Regions from separate parts of the Streptomyces sp. NBC_00012 genome, predicted to be linked through region 1. Evidence: riboswitches for the same ligand, from Rfam matches in the RefSeq annotation. Region 1 holds a riboswitch; each other region holds the start of a gene.

What was found. Region 1 has a riboswitch for cobalamin ahead of OHA19_RS04725 (CbtB-domain containing protein). Riboswitches for the same ligand answer to the same signal wherever they lie in the genome.
Region 2: another riboswitch for cobalamin. It lies ahead of OHA19_RS13845 (ribonucleoside-diphosphate reductase subunit alpha); the one in region 1 lies ahead of OHA19_RS04725 (CbtB-domain containing protein).
Region 3: another riboswitch for cobalamin. It lies ahead of OHA19_RS30675 (cobalamin biosynthesis protein); the one in region 1 lies ahead of OHA19_RS04725 (CbtB-domain containing protein).
Region 4: another riboswitch for cobalamin. It lies ahead of OHA19_RS28100 (prenyltransferase/squalene oxidase repeat-containing protein); the one in region 1 lies ahead of OHA19_RS04725 (CbtB-domain containing protein).

What each region holds. Positions count from the first base shown of each region.
Region 1 covers NZ_CP108309.1:979,383-983,559, forward strand. The annotation lists gene OHA19_RS04705 (pirin family protein) at 1-152, opposite strand, end outside; gene OHA19_RS04710 (tetratricopeptide repeat protein) at 331-714, shown strand; gene OHA19_RS04715 (GNAT family N-acetyltransferase) at 896-1,402, shown strand; gene OHA19_RS04720 (CbtA family protein) at 1,479-2,252, opposite strand; gene OHA19_RS04725 (CbtB-domain containing protein) at 2,280-2,495, opposite strand; adenosylcobalamin (AdoCbl) riboswitch at 2,499-2,647, opposite strand; gene OHA19_RS04730 (histidine phosphatase family protein) at 2,757-3,356, shown strand; gene OHA19_RS04735 (family 16 glycosylhydrolase) at 3,792-4,177, shown strand, end outside.
Region 2 covers NZ_CP108309.1:3,043,986-3,048,162, forward strand. The annotation lists gene OHA19_RS13830 (GntR family transcriptional regulator) at 1-41, shown strand, start outside; gene OHA19_RS13835 (DUF3311 domain-containing protein) at 298-552, shown strand; gene mctP (monocarboxylate uptake permease MctP) at 549-2,183, shown strand; cobalamin riboswitch at 2,339-2,480, shown strand; gene OHA19_RS13845 (ribonucleoside-diphosphate reductase subunit alpha) at 2,622-4,177, shown strand, end outside.
Region 3 covers NZ_CP108309.1:6,699,556-6,703,732, forward strand. The annotation lists gene OHA19_RS30670 (cobyric acid synthase) at 1-908, opposite strand, end outside; gene OHA19_RS30675 (cobalamin biosynthesis protein) at 905-1,933, opposite strand; cobalamin riboswitch at 2,078-2,209, opposite strand; gene OHA19_RS30680 (hypothetical protein) at 2,361-2,591, opposite strand; gene OHA19_RS30685 (anion permease) at 2,614-3,879, opposite strand; gene OHA19_RS30690 (class II aldolase/adducin family protein) at 4,089-4,177, shown strand, end outside.
Region 4 covers NZ_CP108309.1:6,123,953-6,128,129, forward strand. The annotation lists gene OHA19_RS28090 (energy-coupling factor transporter transmembrane component T) at 1-312, opposite strand, end outside; gene OHA19_RS28095 (SCO2322 family protein) at 309-995, opposite strand; gene OHA19_RS28100 (prenyltransferase/squalene oxidase repeat-containing protein) at 992-2,278, opposite strand; cobalamin riboswitch at 2,388-2,523, opposite strand; gene OHA19_RS28105 (MBL fold metallo-hydrolase) at 2,685-3,725, opposite strand; gene OHA19_RS28110 (aldehyde dehydrogenase) at 3,990-4,177, shown strand, end outside.

The sequences.
Region 1 (4,177 bases):
CGGCGGCCCAGGTTGGGCAGCAGCCTGCGGACCTCGGTGGACTCGCCCAGCTGGACATGGCGGGGGGTGAGGAGCTCACGTACGGGCTCGGCGACGACGAAGCCCCGCCCTCCACAGACGGAGAGTGCGGCCTGGCGATCGAGATTGCTCATGGCGCTCAACCTATTCCCGAGCGGGCCCGGGAGTACTGGTACCCACGCCGATAATTTAGTGGAATATTCAACCACCATGCCGCGTTTCGACAGTCACAGGCCGGCCGAGCAGCAGCACGGTCAGCGGTTGGACGGAGCGGGGCACGATCCCGGGACGGTCCGTGACAGAGGAGGTCAAGTGAGCGACACCTACTTCGAGTTCGGCACGGCTGCCGAGCGCTGGGACCGTGCGCAGATGTTCTTCGAGGCGAAGGAGTACATGACCGCCGCCCGGATCCTGGAGGGGTTGGTCGAGGAGGTCCCGGAGCAGGTGTCGACGCGTCTGCTGCTGGCCCGGACCTACTACCACTCGGCGCGGCTCGGCAAGGCCGAGGCGGAGCTGCGGGCGGTGCTGGAGCGCGACCCGGTGGAGCACTACGCGCGACTGATGCTCGGCCGCACCCTTGAGCGGCAGGGGCGGAGTGCCGAGGCGGCCGGTCATCTGCGGATGGCCGCGGCGTTCTCCGGTGACTTCGACTTCGGGCAGGACCGGACGAGCACCCAGGAGCCTTCCGGCACGTGATCCCGGGAGGGGCCCGCGAGGAGCCCGGTAGGGGTGCTCGGCGGTCGCGCCGGGCGAGGGGCGGGTGGGCGGCTGCCGCAGTGTGTACGGTGCCGCCCACCTGCCGGTACCGATGCCGCGGCGGCTTCCCGGCCGATTCTCGGGTGCTGTCCGCCCGCCCCACGTGATATTTCACTGCCTCATGACCGACCTAGAGACCCCTCGCCTCCTGCTCCGCCCGATGAATGCCTCCGACGCCCTGCGGGTGATCTCGGGCACGCCGGACGACGGGGCCCGCTGGGCGCCCGGCTACCCGTCCCCCGGCGAGATGGCCGCGGCCGAGCGCTTCCTCGACACCTGTGCGACGACCGGTGATCCCAGCCCCTTCGGTTCGTACGAGATACGGCGCCGCACCGACGGACTGGTGATCGGCGGGATGGGATTCCACGGTGCGCCGGACGAGAACCGGGAAGTCACCATCGGCTACGGCCTCGTCCCCTCGGCGCGGGGAATGGGTTATGCCTCCGAGGCCTTGCGGGCCCTGCTGCTGTTCGCCCGCGACCAGGGGGTGAGCTGTGTGCACGGTGACAGCGACCTGGAGAACACCGCGTCCCAGCACGTCATGGAAGCCGTCGGCATGCGCCTGGTGAAGCAGGACGAACGGCTGAAGTACTACCGGATCGACTGGAGCTCCCGGCCCGAGCGGTGAGGCGGGGCGGAATGCCGGAACCCCGCCGGGAGGTCCCGGCGGGGTTCCGGTCGTCGGCCCGCAAGTGTGGCGCGGTTCAGCCGGCCGCGGTGGCCGCCCGGTTCGCGCCACTGCTTCCGGTGGTGACGGCGCCGGTCCCGGGCACGAGCAGCCGGTCCGTCAGATAGCCGAAGAAGAGCCCGAAGGCCACCCAGAGGGTGGTCTGCACGGCGAGGGTGCTCAGGCGGAACTCCCACAGCAGGGCGGCCGGGAAGTCCTTGCCGACTTCGTTGTACGAGGGCAGGAACGCGTAGGCGAGTCCGATCACCAGGACGTACGCGGCCGATGCCGTGATCGTCGCGTTCCAGTTGCCCAGGCGGGGAGCCAGCCGTTTACCGAGGAGGACCGCGGCGACGGCCAGCAGTACGCTGAGGGCGACCATCAGGAAGAACAGCGCGGTACGCCGGCCGATGGTGTCGGGATTGCCCACGGCCGGCGGATTGGCCGGGTACTTCAGGAACGGGACGACGTACACCGTCAGCAGTGCCGCCCCCGCGATCAGGGCGGCCGTGGCCCGCGGGCCGAATCTGCCGATCCGGCCGAGGGCGTAACAGAAGACGAGGGCGGCGATGCCGCCGATCGCGACGCCGAAGACCAGCACACCGGTGGCGAGGCCGGCGGTGGACTGCATGGTGCGGCTGACCAGTTCCTCGCCGCCGTCGTGGTGATGGCTGTGCGATTCCTCCAGGGCGATGGCCGCGTCCACACGCGACTCACCGAGGAAATAGGCGACCAACAGAGCGAGCGCACCTGCGGCGAGGCCGGCCAGCATGCCGCGGACGAGCAGGGCTCTGACAGATATGGAGTTCATGAGGTTTCCCCAGGGTCGGACGGTGCGTCAGTGGCAGGGGAAACCGAGGAGGTGGCGGCCGTCGTGGACCCACTCGTGGACACCTTCGCCGGAGATGACCGCGGTGGCGCCCTGTTCGGCGCCGACGAAGTACAGCAGTACGAGCATGAGGATGCCGAAGAAGACCGCCCAAGGGGCAATGGCCTTCAGGGAGATGGGGGTGATCGCCGGTACGGCGGTGGCGGGGGCAGCAGTCTGTGCCATGGCAGAACCTCCTGAGGGAACACGCGTCCCGATCGTGGTGCCTGAGACGTAGGTGCTGGGTCTGACTTCCCGCGCGAGGACGGGTTCACAGTGGCGCGACCGTGCCGGATTCTCACCGGACTTCCGTCGCACCTACGTCATGCTCGTCGTGACGATACTCCTTGGGAGCGGCCCCCTGCCATGGTGCCGACGGCGGCTGGACCGCACTGATGCCGAGGCGGGCACGCCCAAGGGGCCAGAGTTCAGGGAGTTGACCGGGTCATGCCTGTACAGGTGATGTTGATCTCGCCGGCGCTCAACGCCGCGCTGCGTGAGGCCCGTTTCGACGGTGACGCGCCGCTGGACGCCGCCGGGATCCGCCGGGCCGGGGCCGTCGCGGACGCGTTGCCGGCCGCCGACCGGTATCTGCGCGGGCCGTCCGAGCGATGTGCCGGGACCGCCGATGCGCTGGGGCTGACCGCTGGGCCCGAACCGGCCGTCCGGGGCTGGGACATGGGCCGGTGGAGCGGCCGGCGGCTGGCAGAAGTGAGCACGGCCGAGCCGGCGGCGGTATCGGCCTGGCTGACCGATCCTTCGGCGGCTCCGCACGGCGGCGAGTCCCTGCTGGCGTTCTGTTCCCGAGCCGGTCGCTGGCTGGAGGCCGTGGAATCCGCCCGGGGCGGCGAGGGCCACCGCGTGCTGGGCGTCGTCGAGCCCGCGGTGGTGCGAGCGGTGGTCGTCGGGGCACTCGCCCTGCCGGTGGAGGCGTTCTGGCGGCTGGATGTCGCCCCGCTGACACTGACCGCGCTCAGCGGCCGTTCCGGCCGGTGGAACCTGCGGTGCGGACAGCCGTTGCCCGCCACACCCGACCCCGCCGCCTGATCCGGTCCGATCCTGTCGGCCGGGCAGGCAGGCACGCAGCACGGGAGAGACCCCATCGGGGGACGTGCCAGGCGTGTGGCGTGCGGTGCAACTGAACTCTGCCTCCGTCGGTGGTCATGACCGGCGAGGTGAACGGTCCGCGATCCGGATTCCGCCTTTCGGCAGAGCCCAGCGCATGCCGCGCCGCAGCCGCACCGCCGTCCCGGCCGGCGCCACCCCGGCGCAGGCCGCCGCCGTAGCCTCGGCGAGGTGCCGGGCCGGGCCAACGACGACTGGGTGCAAGAAGTGTGGTCTGTACCAAGGTATTGACACGACCTTGGTTCACTTCTTAAATCGCATACAGAGCCAAAACCTCTCCCTGCTCCCCCACAACGAGCTTTTGTCATACCCATGACAATCGCTCGATCACCCCACTCCGCACGGGAAGGAACCCCCATGGCCTCCCCTCGCCGCTTACTGGTGGCCGCGCTCTCCGCGCTCGCTCTCGTCTCCGTCTCGTCCGGTCTCGCGGCCGGAACGCCCACACCCGGACCCCACGCCACGGCAGCGACGTTCACCGACGACTTCGACGGCCCGGCGGGCTCCGCCGTGGACGGAGCCAGGTGGCAGATCGAGACCGGCGACAACGTCAACAACCACGAACGGCAGTACTACACGGCCGGCAACAGCAACGCGGCGCTCGACGGCCAGGGTCATCTGGTCATCACCGCACGCCGCGAGAATCCCAACAACTACCAGTGCTGGTACGGCACGTGTGAGTACACCTCGGCACGCCTGAACACCTCCGGCAAGTTCACCCAGACGTACGGGCACGTCGAGGC
Region 2 (4,177 bases), 2.1 Mb from region 1:
GGTACAAGTTCGTGGCACGCCTGAAGCGGCCCACGGACTGAGACCGGCCGGCAGCCGCAGGCCGGCCCGAGCCCGCACGACCGGTCACGGCCCCCATGGAACGCAACACTCCGCGGGGGCCTTTCGCGCGCCCTAGTACGGACCAACCTCCGTATGTTTGGCCGGATTTCGAGCACGGATACCCACTGAGGCGACCGTTGCCGGACCGCAATGCGGACAGGGGGTGACGGTGACCGGAAGCCTCCCCTAGATTTCCTGCGCATCACAAGGTGCTCAGCGAGGGGACGGAGTCGCCGCATGCCAGCAGGCCCAGAAGGAAAACCGCCGACCGTCACACCGGTGCGGGTGGTCATCGCTCTCTGCCTCGTCGCGCCGTTCGTGGCGATGCTCTGGGTGAGTTCGTACGCGAAGGTGGACCCCACCTTCATCGGCATTCCGTTCTTCTACTGGTACCAGATGCTCTGGGTGCTGATCTCCACCGCGCTCACGATGACCGCGTACAAGCTGTGGCAGCGTGACCAGCGCGCCCGCAAGGGGGGTGCGTCGGCATGAAGGACGGTGTGAACGGCGTCGCGCTCGGCGTCTTCATCTTCTTCTTCGTGGCCGTCACGGTCATGGGCTTCCTGGCGGCGCGCTGGCGCAAGGCCGAGAACGAGGCCAGCCTCGACGAATGGGGCCTGGGCGGGCGGTCCTTCGGCACCTGGGTCACCTGGTTCCTGCTCGGCGGCGACCTGTACACCGCGTACACCTTCGTCGCCGTTCCCGCGGCGATCTACGCGGCGGGCGCGGCGGGCTTCTTCGCCGTGCCGTACACGATCCTCGTGTACCCGCTGATCTTCACCTTCCTGCCGCGGCTGTGGTCGGTCTCGCACAAGCACGGCTACGTCACCACCTCGGACTTCGTCCGGGGGCGGTTCGGCTCGAAGAGCCTCTCGCTGGCGGTCGCCGTCACCGGCATCCTCGCCACGATGCCGTACATCGCGCTCCAACTGGTCGGCATCCAGGCGGTGCTGGACGTGATGGGCGTCGGCGGCGGCGAGAACACCCACTGGTTCATCAAGGATCTGCCGCTGCTGATCGCGTTCGCGGTGCTCGCCGCGTACACCTACTCGTCCGGGCTGCGCGCGCCCGCGCTGATCGCGTTCGTCAAGGACGGGCTGATCTACCTGGTCATCGCGGTGGCGATCATCTACATCCCGATCAAGCTCGGGGGCTTCGACGACATCTTCGCCAAGGCGGGCGAGGCGTTCTCGCAGACCAACCCGGCCACCGGGAAACCGCGCGGCGCGCTCGCACCGGGCGAGGCGGGGCAATGGGGTTACGCCACCCTGGCGCTGGGCTCGGCGCTGGCGCTCTTCATGTATCCGCACTCGATCACGGCGACGCTCTCCAGCCGCAGCCGCAACGTGATCCGGCGCAACACCACGATCCTGCCGCTGTACTCGCTGATGCTGGGTCTGCTGGCGCTGCTCGGCTTCATGGCCATCGCCGCCGGGATCAAGGTGGACAACGGCCAGCTGGCCATCCCGCAGCTGTTCGAGAACATGTTCCCGGACTGGTTCGCGGGAGTGGCGTTCGCCGCCATCGGCATCGGCGCGCTGGTGCCCGCCGCGATCATGTCGATCGCCGCGGCGAACCTGTTCACCCGCAACATCTACAAGGACTTCCTGAAGCCGGACGCGACCCCGGAGCAGGAGACCAAGGTCTCCAAGCTGGTGTCGCTGCTGGTCAAGGTCGGTGCGCTGGCCTTCGTCCTCACCATGGACAAGACGGTCGCGATCAACTTCCAGTTGCTGGGCGGCATCTGGATCCTCCAGACGATGCCCGCCCTGGTCGGCGGCCTGTTCACCCGCTGGTTCCACCGCTGGGCACTGCTCGCCGGCTGGGCGGTCGGCATGGTGTACGGGACGGTGGCCGCGTACGGGGTCGCCAGCCCGACCCAGGCGCACTTCGGCGGCTCGTCCAAGGAGATCCCGGGGATCGGCGAGATCGGCTACATCGGCCTCACCGCGTTCGTGCTGAACGTGGTGGTGACGGTGGTACTCACCTTCGTCCTCAACGCCATGAAGGCACCCGCCGGCATCGACGAGACCTCCCCGGCCGACTACACCGCCGACGCGGGCGACCCGGGCGTCGCCACCGAGCTCCCGCCGGCCACGGCGGGAGCTCCGGGCGGCCACTGACGACCGCGCCGCACGGCCTGCCGACGGCCCGTCGAGCCCCTTTCCCGAAGGGGCGCGACGGGCCGTCCGCCGTCTCCCCGAAAGGGCCGCAGAAGGCGTCCTGCGGCCGCTGCGATTGCCGCCCGACACTACATGTGGGGGCTGCCTCATCGGGCAGCCCCCACATGTATGCTCGTCCTCGCTGTCGCCGCAGGGGAATCCGGTGCGAATCCGGAACTGTCCCGCAACGGTGTATTCAGTGCGCTTTTGTGCACCCCCGAGTCAGTCCGATGACCTGCCGGCAGCGCATCCGGCTCGACCGAACCGGATGCCCAGACGTCCGGGCCTCGCGGTTGGGCCGGTGGACGCCGTGCGGAGCGCTGCCCTGCCCCGGGTGTGCGCGTCCGCAGGGCTGCCCCGTTCCCCGCCGGCCCCGAGCCGAGCGAGGGAGAGCACCACGTGACCATCGCGCCAGCCGATCCGGCTTCAGTCGCCGCGTCCGCAGCAGCCGAGTACGAGGCAGCCGCACAGGACGGACCGGGAACCGCACTGCTGCGGACCCTGACCGACCTCACCGCCGATCTGCCCGACACCGACCCCGGCCGGGTCGCCGCCGCCGCGCTGCGCGGCCGCAGCGCCCGGGCGGACGAGGCGGAGCTGCGGTCGCTGGCCACCGAGGCCGCCGCGGGCCTGATCTCCGAGGACCCCGCCTACTCCCGGCTCGCCGCCCGGCTGCTGACCCTCGCCATCGCGGACGAGGCGGCCGGCCAGGGCGCGGTCTCCTTCTCCGCCTCGGTCGCCGTCGGGCACCGCGAGGGCCTGATCGCGGACCGCACCGCCGGGTTCGTCGCCACCCACGCGGCCGCCCTCGACGCGCTGGTGGAGCGCTCGCTCGCCGACGGCGCGGACGACCGCTTCGGCTACTTCGGGCTGCGGACCCTGCACAGCCGCTACCTGCTGCGCCACCCGCACACCCGCCAGGTCATCGAGACGCCCCAGCACTTCATGCTGCGGGTCGCGGCCGGGCTGGCCGAGGACGAGTCGCAGCGCGCGGTGGACGAAGTGGCCGCGCTGTACGGGCTGATGAGCCGGCTCGACTACCTGCCCTCCTCCCCCACGCTCTTCAACTCCGGCACCCGGCACCCGCAGATGTCCTCCTGCTATCTGCTGGACTCCCCGCTGGACGAGCTCGACTCGATCTACGACCGCTACCACCAGGTGGCCCGGCTCTCGAAGCACGCGGGCGGCATCGGTCTGTCGTACTCCCGCATCCGCTCGCGCGGTTCGCTGATCCGGGGCACCAACGGGCACTCCAACGGCATCGTGCCGTTCCTGAAGACGCTCGACGCCTCCGTCGCCGCGGTCAACCAGGGGGGCCGCCGCAAGGGCGCCGCCGCCGTCTACCTGGAGACCTGGCACGCGGACATCGAGGAGTTCCTGGAGCTGCGCGACAACACCGGTGAGGACCAGCGGCGTACGCACAACCTCAACCTGGCGCACTGGATCCCGGACGAGTTCATGCGCCGGGTCGACGCGGACGGCGACTGGTCGCTGTTCTCCCCCGCCGACGTGCCCGGTCTGGTCGACCTGTGGGGCGACGAGTTCGACGCCGCGTACCGCGCCGCCGAGGCGAAGGGCCTGGCCCGCAAGTCGATGCCGGCCCGCGAGCTGTACGGCCGGATGATGCGCACCCTCGCGCAGACCGGCCAGGGCTGGATGACGTTCAAGGACGCCTCCAACCGGACCGCGAACCAGACCGCCGAGCCGGGCAGCGTCGTCCACTCGTCGAACCTGTGCACCGAGATCCTCGAAGTCACCGACGACGGCGAGACGGCGGTCTGCAACCTGGGCTCGGTCAACCTCGGCGCGTTCGTCGCCGACGGCGACATCGACTGGGAGCGGCTGGACGCCACCGTCCGCACCGCCGTGACCTTCCTCGACCGGGTCGTCGACATCAACTTCTACCCGACCGAGCAGGCCGGCCGCTCCAACGCCAAGTGGCGCCCGGTGGGCCT
Region 3 (4,177 bases), 5.7 Mb from region 1:
ACCAGGTCGGCGTCGGACAGCTCCTCGGCGCGGTCCACGAACCTGACGACGACGCCGGGCTCGGCGGCCAGCGCGTCCACATCGGTGAAGTTCGACATCAGCGGCACCGCGCACACCGCGACGCGCAGCACGTCCTCGCCGTGGGGCGGCGCGACGACCGACTCGCGCACCGCCCCGCGCAGCGAGACCCGCAGCCCGTCCTCCTCGTCGATGCCGAGGCCGTGGGCGAAGGGCAGCACTCCGTACGTCGGCCGGCCGGTGAGGTCCCGCAGCATCTCCAGGCCCGGCTCCAGCAGCGACACGTCGCCGCGGAACTTGTTGACGAGATAACCGGCGATCAGCGACTGGTCCTCCTCGGCGAGCAGCGCCGTCGTACCGAAGAACGAGGCGAAGACGCCACCGCGGTCGATGTCGCCGACGACCACCACCGGGAAGCGCGCCGCCCGCGCGATGCCCATGTTCACGATGTCCGTGCGCCGCAGATTGATCTCGGCCGGGCTGCCCGCCCCCTCGCAGATCACCGCGTCGTAGGTGCTCCGGAGCTGCTCCAGGCAGTCCACGACCGTGGAGAACAGCGATTCCTGCCTGCCTCCGTGGTAGCCGCGCGCGCTCATCTCGCCGACCGGCTTCCCCATCAGGACGACCTGGCTGGAGCGGTCGCTGCCGGGCTTGAGCAGGACCGGATTCATCAGTGCCGTCGGCTCGACGCGGGCGGCCTGGGCCTGCATGGCCTGGGCGCGCCCGATCTCGGCGCCCGCGCGGGTGACGAACGAGTTGAGCGACATGTTCTGCGCCTTGAAGGGCGCCACCTTCACGCCCCGGCGCACGAGCCAGCGGCAGATCCCCGCCGTGACGACGCTCTTGCCCGCGTCGGAGGTCGTTCCGGCGACCAGCAGCCCGCCGCTCATGCGTTGCTCCGTCCTGTGATGCGAGGTCCTGCGGGGCGACGTCCCGTCACGTCGGTTCCGGTGCCCCGGCGCCCCGCGATCCGCCGCGCTGCGAGGGCCGCACCGAGCCGCCCCGCCACGCAGACGCCCAGCGCCAGCGCACTCACCCGGCGCGACAGCCGCACCGCGCGCTCGATGTCCGCGCTCTCCACGGCCCGGCCCGTCTCCCCGTTGAGCACCGGGCGGTGTTCGACCCGGCCGCCGTACGCGAGGGTTCCGCCGAGCCGTACGCCGAGCGCACCCGCGAACGAGGCCTCCACCGGGCCCGCGTTGGGGCTCGGGTGCTTGGCGGCATCGGCCCGCCAGGCGCGGACCGCTCCACGTGGCCGCCCCCCGGCGGCCACGGCGAGCAGGGCCGTGAGCCGGGCGCCCGGCCAGCCCGCGAGGTCGTCGAGGCGGGCCGAGGCCCAGCCGTAGCGCAGATGCCGGGGCGAGCGGTGCCCGACCATGGCGTCGAGGGTGTTGGCGGCCCGGAAACCGGCCAGCCCGGGGACCCCGGCCAGCGCACCCCACACCAGGGCGCCGACCACGGCGTCCGAGGTGTTCTCCGCCACGGACTCCACCACGGCGCGGGCGATCTGCGGTCCGTCCAGGGAGTGCGGGTCGCGCCCGCACAGGTGTGGCAGCCGCTCACGGGCCAGCTCGATGTCACCGGCGGCCAGGGCACCGCCGATGGCCCGTGCCTCGCGCCCCAGGGACGTACCGCCGACGACGGACCAGGTGGCGGCAGCGGTCAGCGCCACGGAGGCGGCGGGGCTGCGGTGCACGGCACGGGTGAGCAGCGCGGCACCGCCCGCGGCGCCTCCGGCGCAGACGAGGGTGTGCAGCGCGCCCCAGCCGCGGTGATCGCGCCACAGACGGCGCTCGACGCCCGCCGCGGCCCGCCCGAAGGCGGCGACCGGATGTCCCCTGCGGGGGTCACCGAGCAGCAGATCGCCGATCAGACCGGCCGTGGCGCCGTACGCGAAGATGCGGTCGGCTCGCACGGATCAGCCGGCCGTCGCGCCTCGGCGGACCTTTGTGCAGGAGGCTCTCGTCGAGAGCGCCGGAAAAGCGGACGCAGGGCAGCCGGGCATGGCGATATGTCCTCACTCAGGGTCCGCGCCCTGGTTCGACGTGACCGGCGACGAGAGTCTCCTGGCTCCCGGATCCGCGGTTTCCCCGGCCTTCCAGCCCGCTCGCGCGAGCCGTGACTTCCGGTGTGGGGGACCGCTCCCCGGTGACAGTGGCGGGACCGCGCCGGATTCGCACCGGCTTCCTCTGCTGTCGCCGTAATTGGCTCCGGCAGTCCACCACGCTCTGCGAACGCCCGTCAACCTGCCGTTGACCTGCGGCGGCGCAGTGTGCTGAGACCCACATCGGGCCGGACACCTGTGGTGTCCGGCCCGACGGGGGAGCGTGCGCGGGAGTGGCTCAGGCGACGATCAGATAGATCCCGTACGCGACGGCCGCCGCGCACAGCCCGAAGCAGACGTACGCGCCGGCGCGGGCCAGCAGCAGCGAGCCGCCGGAGCCGCCCTGCGCCGCCGGTTCCGGCTGCTTGGAGAGGCCGACGATGCCCAGGGTGAAGAGGCCCACCAGCGCGACGGTGACGACGAGGGAGACGCCGAATACGGAGCCGAGGGCTGCCCAGTCGATGTTCATGCTGAATCCTTAGACGGCCGGTTCAGACGGTGGCGGGTCGCGCCGGGTCCTGGGTGGTTCCGGCCGGGGCCGGAATGGTGGTCATGAGGTTCTGGGACGGCGCCGCGGCCACGGTGGGCGGCGGGCTGACGGCGGCGATGGCCGTGGTGACGACGCCCGCGGGCTCGGCGTCGCCTTCCGACGGGGCGACGTCGCCGTGGCCGACCGGCTTGCGGCGGGACACCAGCCAGATGGCACCGGAGCCCACGACCAGCAGCGCCGCGACGACGACGACACCCCAGGTGCCCTGCTTGGTCAGGAGCTCCGCGCCCGCGCCGACCAGACCGGCGGCCGGCAGGGTCAGACCCCAGGCGACGAACATCCGGGTGGCGGTGGACCAGCGGACCACACCGCCCTGCCGGCCGAGGCCCGCGCCCATCACGGCGCCGGAGCAGGACTGGGTGGTGGAGAGCGAGAAGCCGAGGTGCGAGGAGGCCAGGATGACCGTGGCGGCGCTGGTCTGGGCGGCGAAGCCCTGCGGCGGCCTGAGGTCGGTGAGGCCGCTGCCCATGGTGCGGATGATGCGCCAGCCGCCCAGGTAGGTGCCGAGCGCGATGGCCGTACCGGCGCAGACGATGACCCAGACCGGCGGGTTGGCGCCCGGGTGCAGGACGCCGCCGGTGACCAGGGCCAGGGTGATGATGCCCATGGTCTTCTGCGCGTCGTTGGTGCCGTGGGCGAGCGAGACCAGTCCGGCCGAGGCGATCTGGCCGGCCCGGTAGCCCTTGGCGGTGGCCTTCTCCTGGGCGTCGTTGCGGACCTTGCCGCCGATCCGGTACGTCAGCCTGGTGGCCAGCAGCGCGGCCAGACCGGCGACGATCGGGGCGGCGAGGGCGGGGAGCAGCACCTTGGTGACGACGGTGCCGCCGTTGACGGACGACCAGCCCGCCGACATCACTGCCGCGCCGATCAGACCGCCGAACAGGGCGTGCGAGGAGCTGGACGGCAGTCCGACCAGCCAGGTCAGCAGATTCCACAGAATGGCGCCGACGAGTGCCGCGAAGATGACTTCTGTTCGCAGCCCGTCCTCGTTGATGATCCCGCCGGAGATCGTCTTGGCGACCTCCACCGACAGGAAAGCGCCGACGAGATTGAGAACGGCGGACATGGCCACCGCTGTCTTCGGTCTGAGTGCACCGGTCGAGATGGTGGTCGCCATCGCGTTCGCGGTGTCGTGGAAACCGTTCGTGAAATCGAACACTAGAGCTGTCACGATCACAATCGCGAGTAGCAGCGTGATGTGTTCCATTTACCCAGGCAATCGTTCGACGTCATTGGCATGTGGACCGTAGGCAACCTGGGTGAACGGAAGATGAACTGGGCAGGGCGTTGTGGTGTTCCAAACCGGAGCCGAAGCATTCCGCTTACGCCCCGCGTAGGTGTGGCCCGGCTTTTCCGCGGGGCGCGGCTGTGGTCGATCGCATACCCGTTCGCTTCCGCGGCTGACAGGATCGGCGCATGAGCGATCAGCAGCAGGACGCGATCGGACGGGCCTGGGACGGTGTCGTCGCCACCGCCCGGCGTACGGCGGCCGAGGGCCTCGTCGT
Region 4 (4,177 bases), 5.1 Mb from region 1:
GGTACCGGGGATCGGCGAACCGAGGAAGACGGAGAAGACCAGCCGCACACCGACGACGAACAGCCCGATCCGGATGAACGCCCCGTACGAACGGGCCCACGGCGCGTCCGTACGGCGCGCGGCGACCACATAGCCGGCCACCGCCACCAGCAGCCCGAGCAGCAGCGGATTGGTGGTCCGGGACGCGGCGGTGGCGAGGCCGAGCGCCCACAGCCACCAGGCCCCGGCGGGCAGGGCGTTGCTCCGGTTCACCTCGGGGGCGCGCAGCGGACGACGGCGCGCCAGGACCGTGCCGCTGGTCTGGACGGTCATCCGCGGCGGCGGGCCCGCACGACCGCGGCGATGCCGAGGAGGAGTACGGCGCCGACACCGACGAGCAACCCGGCGGACGGGCCGCCGCCGGAACCGCCGGCGGCGGTGGAGGCCGCGGACCCGGCCGGTGAAGCGGAGGAGGACGCGGCGGGCGTCCCGGTCCCGTTCCCGTCGCCGGAGACCTGCTCGCCGCAGCCCGAGGCCGGGTAGCCGGTGATCGCACAGAGCATCGCGTCGCTGTTGTAGCGCAGTGGCTTCGCCACCGAGGCGAGCGCCTCCGCGGCGCTCGCGTCCGGGGCGACCCGCGCACACGCGGTACGCGGCGCGGGCGGTGTCTCACCGGCCGGGGCGTCCGCGGCCGTGCCCGGGTCGATGACGAGCGCGATCCGCTTGGTGCCGTCCTTGGGCGGGGTGCCGGCGCAGATCTCTACGAAGTCGGGGGCGCGGCGCGGCTTCGCGGAGTCCTGGGAGTCCTCGCTCACCGAGAACCGGAAGCCCTGCACCGCCCCGTCCTCGGGCCGGACCAGGGACGGGCCCTGGGTGGCGTACGTCCAGCCGGAACCGTAGGTGTCCCAGAACGACCAGTACCGGTAGCCGGCCGCCTGGGCCGGTCCCGCGCCGAGCACGGCAAGGACGGCGCCCAGGGCCACCAGCAGCGCGGTGGCCCGTCCCGCGCGCCTCACAGCTGCCTGTTCTTCCGGCGACCACTGATCAGGAAGAACGCGATCGCGGCGAGGACGAGGCCGATGCCGATGTACCACCACACGCCCCCGATCACGTCGTCGCCGCTGTGGACCTGGTCCTTCTCCGTGGCCTCGTACCCGGTGGCGGCGGACGGATCGGGCGTCACCACGGCGGCGGGCTCGGGGCCGGCCGCGTTCAGCCGGGCGACCAGGTCGACGCCGCCGAAGTCCCGGGCGTTGTCGCCGGTCGCGTGGGCGGCCAGGATCAGCTGGGCGTAGGCGGCTGGGCCGTTCTGGCCGGCCCAGTCCGCGGAGTTCTTCTTCAGCCAGCCGATGGCCCCGGCCGCCTTGTCCTGGTGGCCGGAGGCGGACAGGGCGACGACCGCGTCCGCGGTGTTGCCGAAGTCGGGCTGCGGGGTGGTGTCGGTGGCACCGGGCATCGGCGCCAGGTTCAGGTGGTCGCTGCCGGCGAGGGCGCCGACGAGGTAGTGGGCGCCGTTCTGGGCGGCCTGCTCCGGTGTGAGGCCGGAACCGGTCCGGCAGCTCGGTGCCTTGCCCGCGGCGTTGTTCCCGACCGCCATCGCCTTGCCCATCGTGCCGAGCACGGCGGCCGCGGTGGCGTCCGCGTTGGCGACGAGCTCGCCCTTCTTGCCGGGCTGGTACGCGAAGGCGCCGCCGTCCTTCCCGCCGTCCTTCCCGTCGCACGGGATCGCGAGGGCGAGCAGCGGGTCGTAGGGCGTCTTGCCACCGGGGGTCGTGATGTCGGCGAGCCGCTGCCCCTGCCGGGCGAGGGCGCCGATCACCAGGGAGGTGGAGTTGGCGTCGCTGGGCGCGCCCGCGGTGTAGCCCCAGCCGCCGTCCTCGTTCTGCACGGACTTCAGCCAGCGCACCGAGTTGTTCACGATCTCGCGGTGCCCGCCCACCTCGACCAGCGCCTGGGCGGCGGCCGCGGTGGCATTGGTGTCCCGCACCGTCTTCGCGTCGCACGGCTTGGCGGCGTCCGGCCGGAACGCGGCGTAGGAGCCGTCGGCGCACTGCTGGGAGATCAGCCAGTCCACCGACTTCGCGGCCGGGGTGACCCCTTCGAGCCGCTGGGCGAGGAAGGCCATCGACTGCCGCCACACGCCGTCGTAGGTGGGGTCCTTCGTGCCGTACAACCCGGACGGCAGCGCGACGGAGGGCGAGGGCGACGGGGACGGCGCTGCCACCGCGACCGGCGCAGCGGCCGCGCAGAGCACGGCGGCGGTGGCGGCGAGCGTTGCTGCGCTGCGACGTACGGTCATGGCGGGCGGGGCCTCTCCTGCGGGGTGAACCGGGCACAGGCACGCTCAGGCACCAGGCTCCGGCTCCGTATACCTCGACGGTGCCGACCACCGGGGGATCCGGTGGTCCGAGCCGGTCACGACCGCGGACAGGGCATTCCGACTCACCGCCTGCGAAGACGGTTCACGGCTGCGTGGTCAGCGCCGGATTCGCACCGGCTTCCCCCTGAACGGGCATGATGACGACCCGCACACTCTACCGGGCGGCGCCGGCCGGGCTCCGGGCCGGGAGGAGCGCCCCCGCTCACACCGGGACATGGATCACCGGCACCGGTGCGAGCGAGGCACGTACGCCACTCGCCCGGCGCCGCACACCACCGGACGGCCACTGCCCGCCCGGCGCCGCCCACCACCGGACCGCCACCGATCACACCGCGATGTATGTCACCGGATCGCTCCCCGGCACCGCCTCCGCGCGCCCGAGCTTCACCAGCCGCCGCAGATGCGCCTCCGCCTCCGAGACGGCGATGTTCCGGGAGCCGTGCGGGATCTGCTCCCAGGGCCGGTTCCACTCCATCCGCTCGGCCAGCTCCCAGGGCGTCAGCGGATCGGCCAGCAGACCGAGCAGCCCGGTCAGCCGCTCCTCGTGATGCCCGAGGAGCTCCCGCACCCGCCCCGTCGCATCGGCGAAGGCGTACTGATGGGCGGGCAGCACCTCGGCGGCCCCGAGCCTGCCGATGCGCTCCAGGGAGTCGAGGTAGTCGCCGAGGGGGTCGGTGACCGTGGCGTCGTCCGGGTCCTCGTACAGCCCGATGTGCGGGCTGATCCCCGGCAGCAGGTGATCCCCCGAGAAGAGCCGCCCCCGGCCCGGCAGGTTGCCCGGGTGCGCCTCCTCCAGGTGCAGGCACACATGCCCCGGCGTGTGCCCCGGCGTCCAGATCGCCCGCAGCCTGCGCCCCGCCAGATCGAGCAGCTCACCGGGCACGATCTCCCGGTCCGGAAGCGCGGCCCGCAGCCCCGGCAGCGTCCGCATCCTGCCCCCGTCGGCCGCGGCGGCCCGCAACGGCGCGAGATGCTCCTCGGGCGCCCCGACCGCGGTGAGCTTGGCCGCGAGATACGTCAGCCACCTGCCGGGTTCGGACTCCCGGGTACGGCGCACGATCGCGGTGTCCGCCGCGTGCATGGCGATCCAGGCCCCGGAGGCCTCGCGCACCTGCCCGGAGAGCCCGTGGTGGTCGGGGTGGTGGTGGGTGATGACCACACCGTGGATGTCGGCCATTTCCGTGCCGACGGCGGCGAGTCCGGCTACGAGCGTGTCCCAGGCCTCGGGGTCGTCCCATCCGGTGTCGATCAGGACCGGTCCCCGATCGGTGTCCAGGACGTGCACGAGGGTGTGGCCGAGCGGATTGTCCGGGATGGGCACCTTGATGCTGTGCACGCCCCCGCCGTGGTCGGTCACCTGCGTCATGAGGACCCCATCTCTCTCGGCGACGTGCGGCCGTGGCGCGTCGCGCCCACTGCTGGGTGCACCGCGCCCACTGTAACGAGAACTTGTTCCAGTAGTAGCCCCGGTCGACCATCTGGTTCGGGGTGTTGTCGCGGCTGTGGACTCCTGGAACTGGAACTGGTATCAGTTCTGACGCACAGTCAGATGTAGAGTCAGAGATCCAGAGTCGGATGTCGAGCCGGATGCCGATTCGGGCAACGCGCCGGGCCGCGGGAGGCAGCAGCCATGACCGAGCTTGTCGAACACGGAAAACTGTTCATCGGCGGGGAGTTGGTCGATCCGCTGGGCCGGGACACGATCGAGGTCGTCTCGCCCCACACCGAAGAGGTCATCGGCCGGGTGCCGCACGCCTGTGAGGCGGATGTGGACGCGGCCGTCGCCGCCGGGCGGCGGGCGTTCGACGAGGGGCCGTG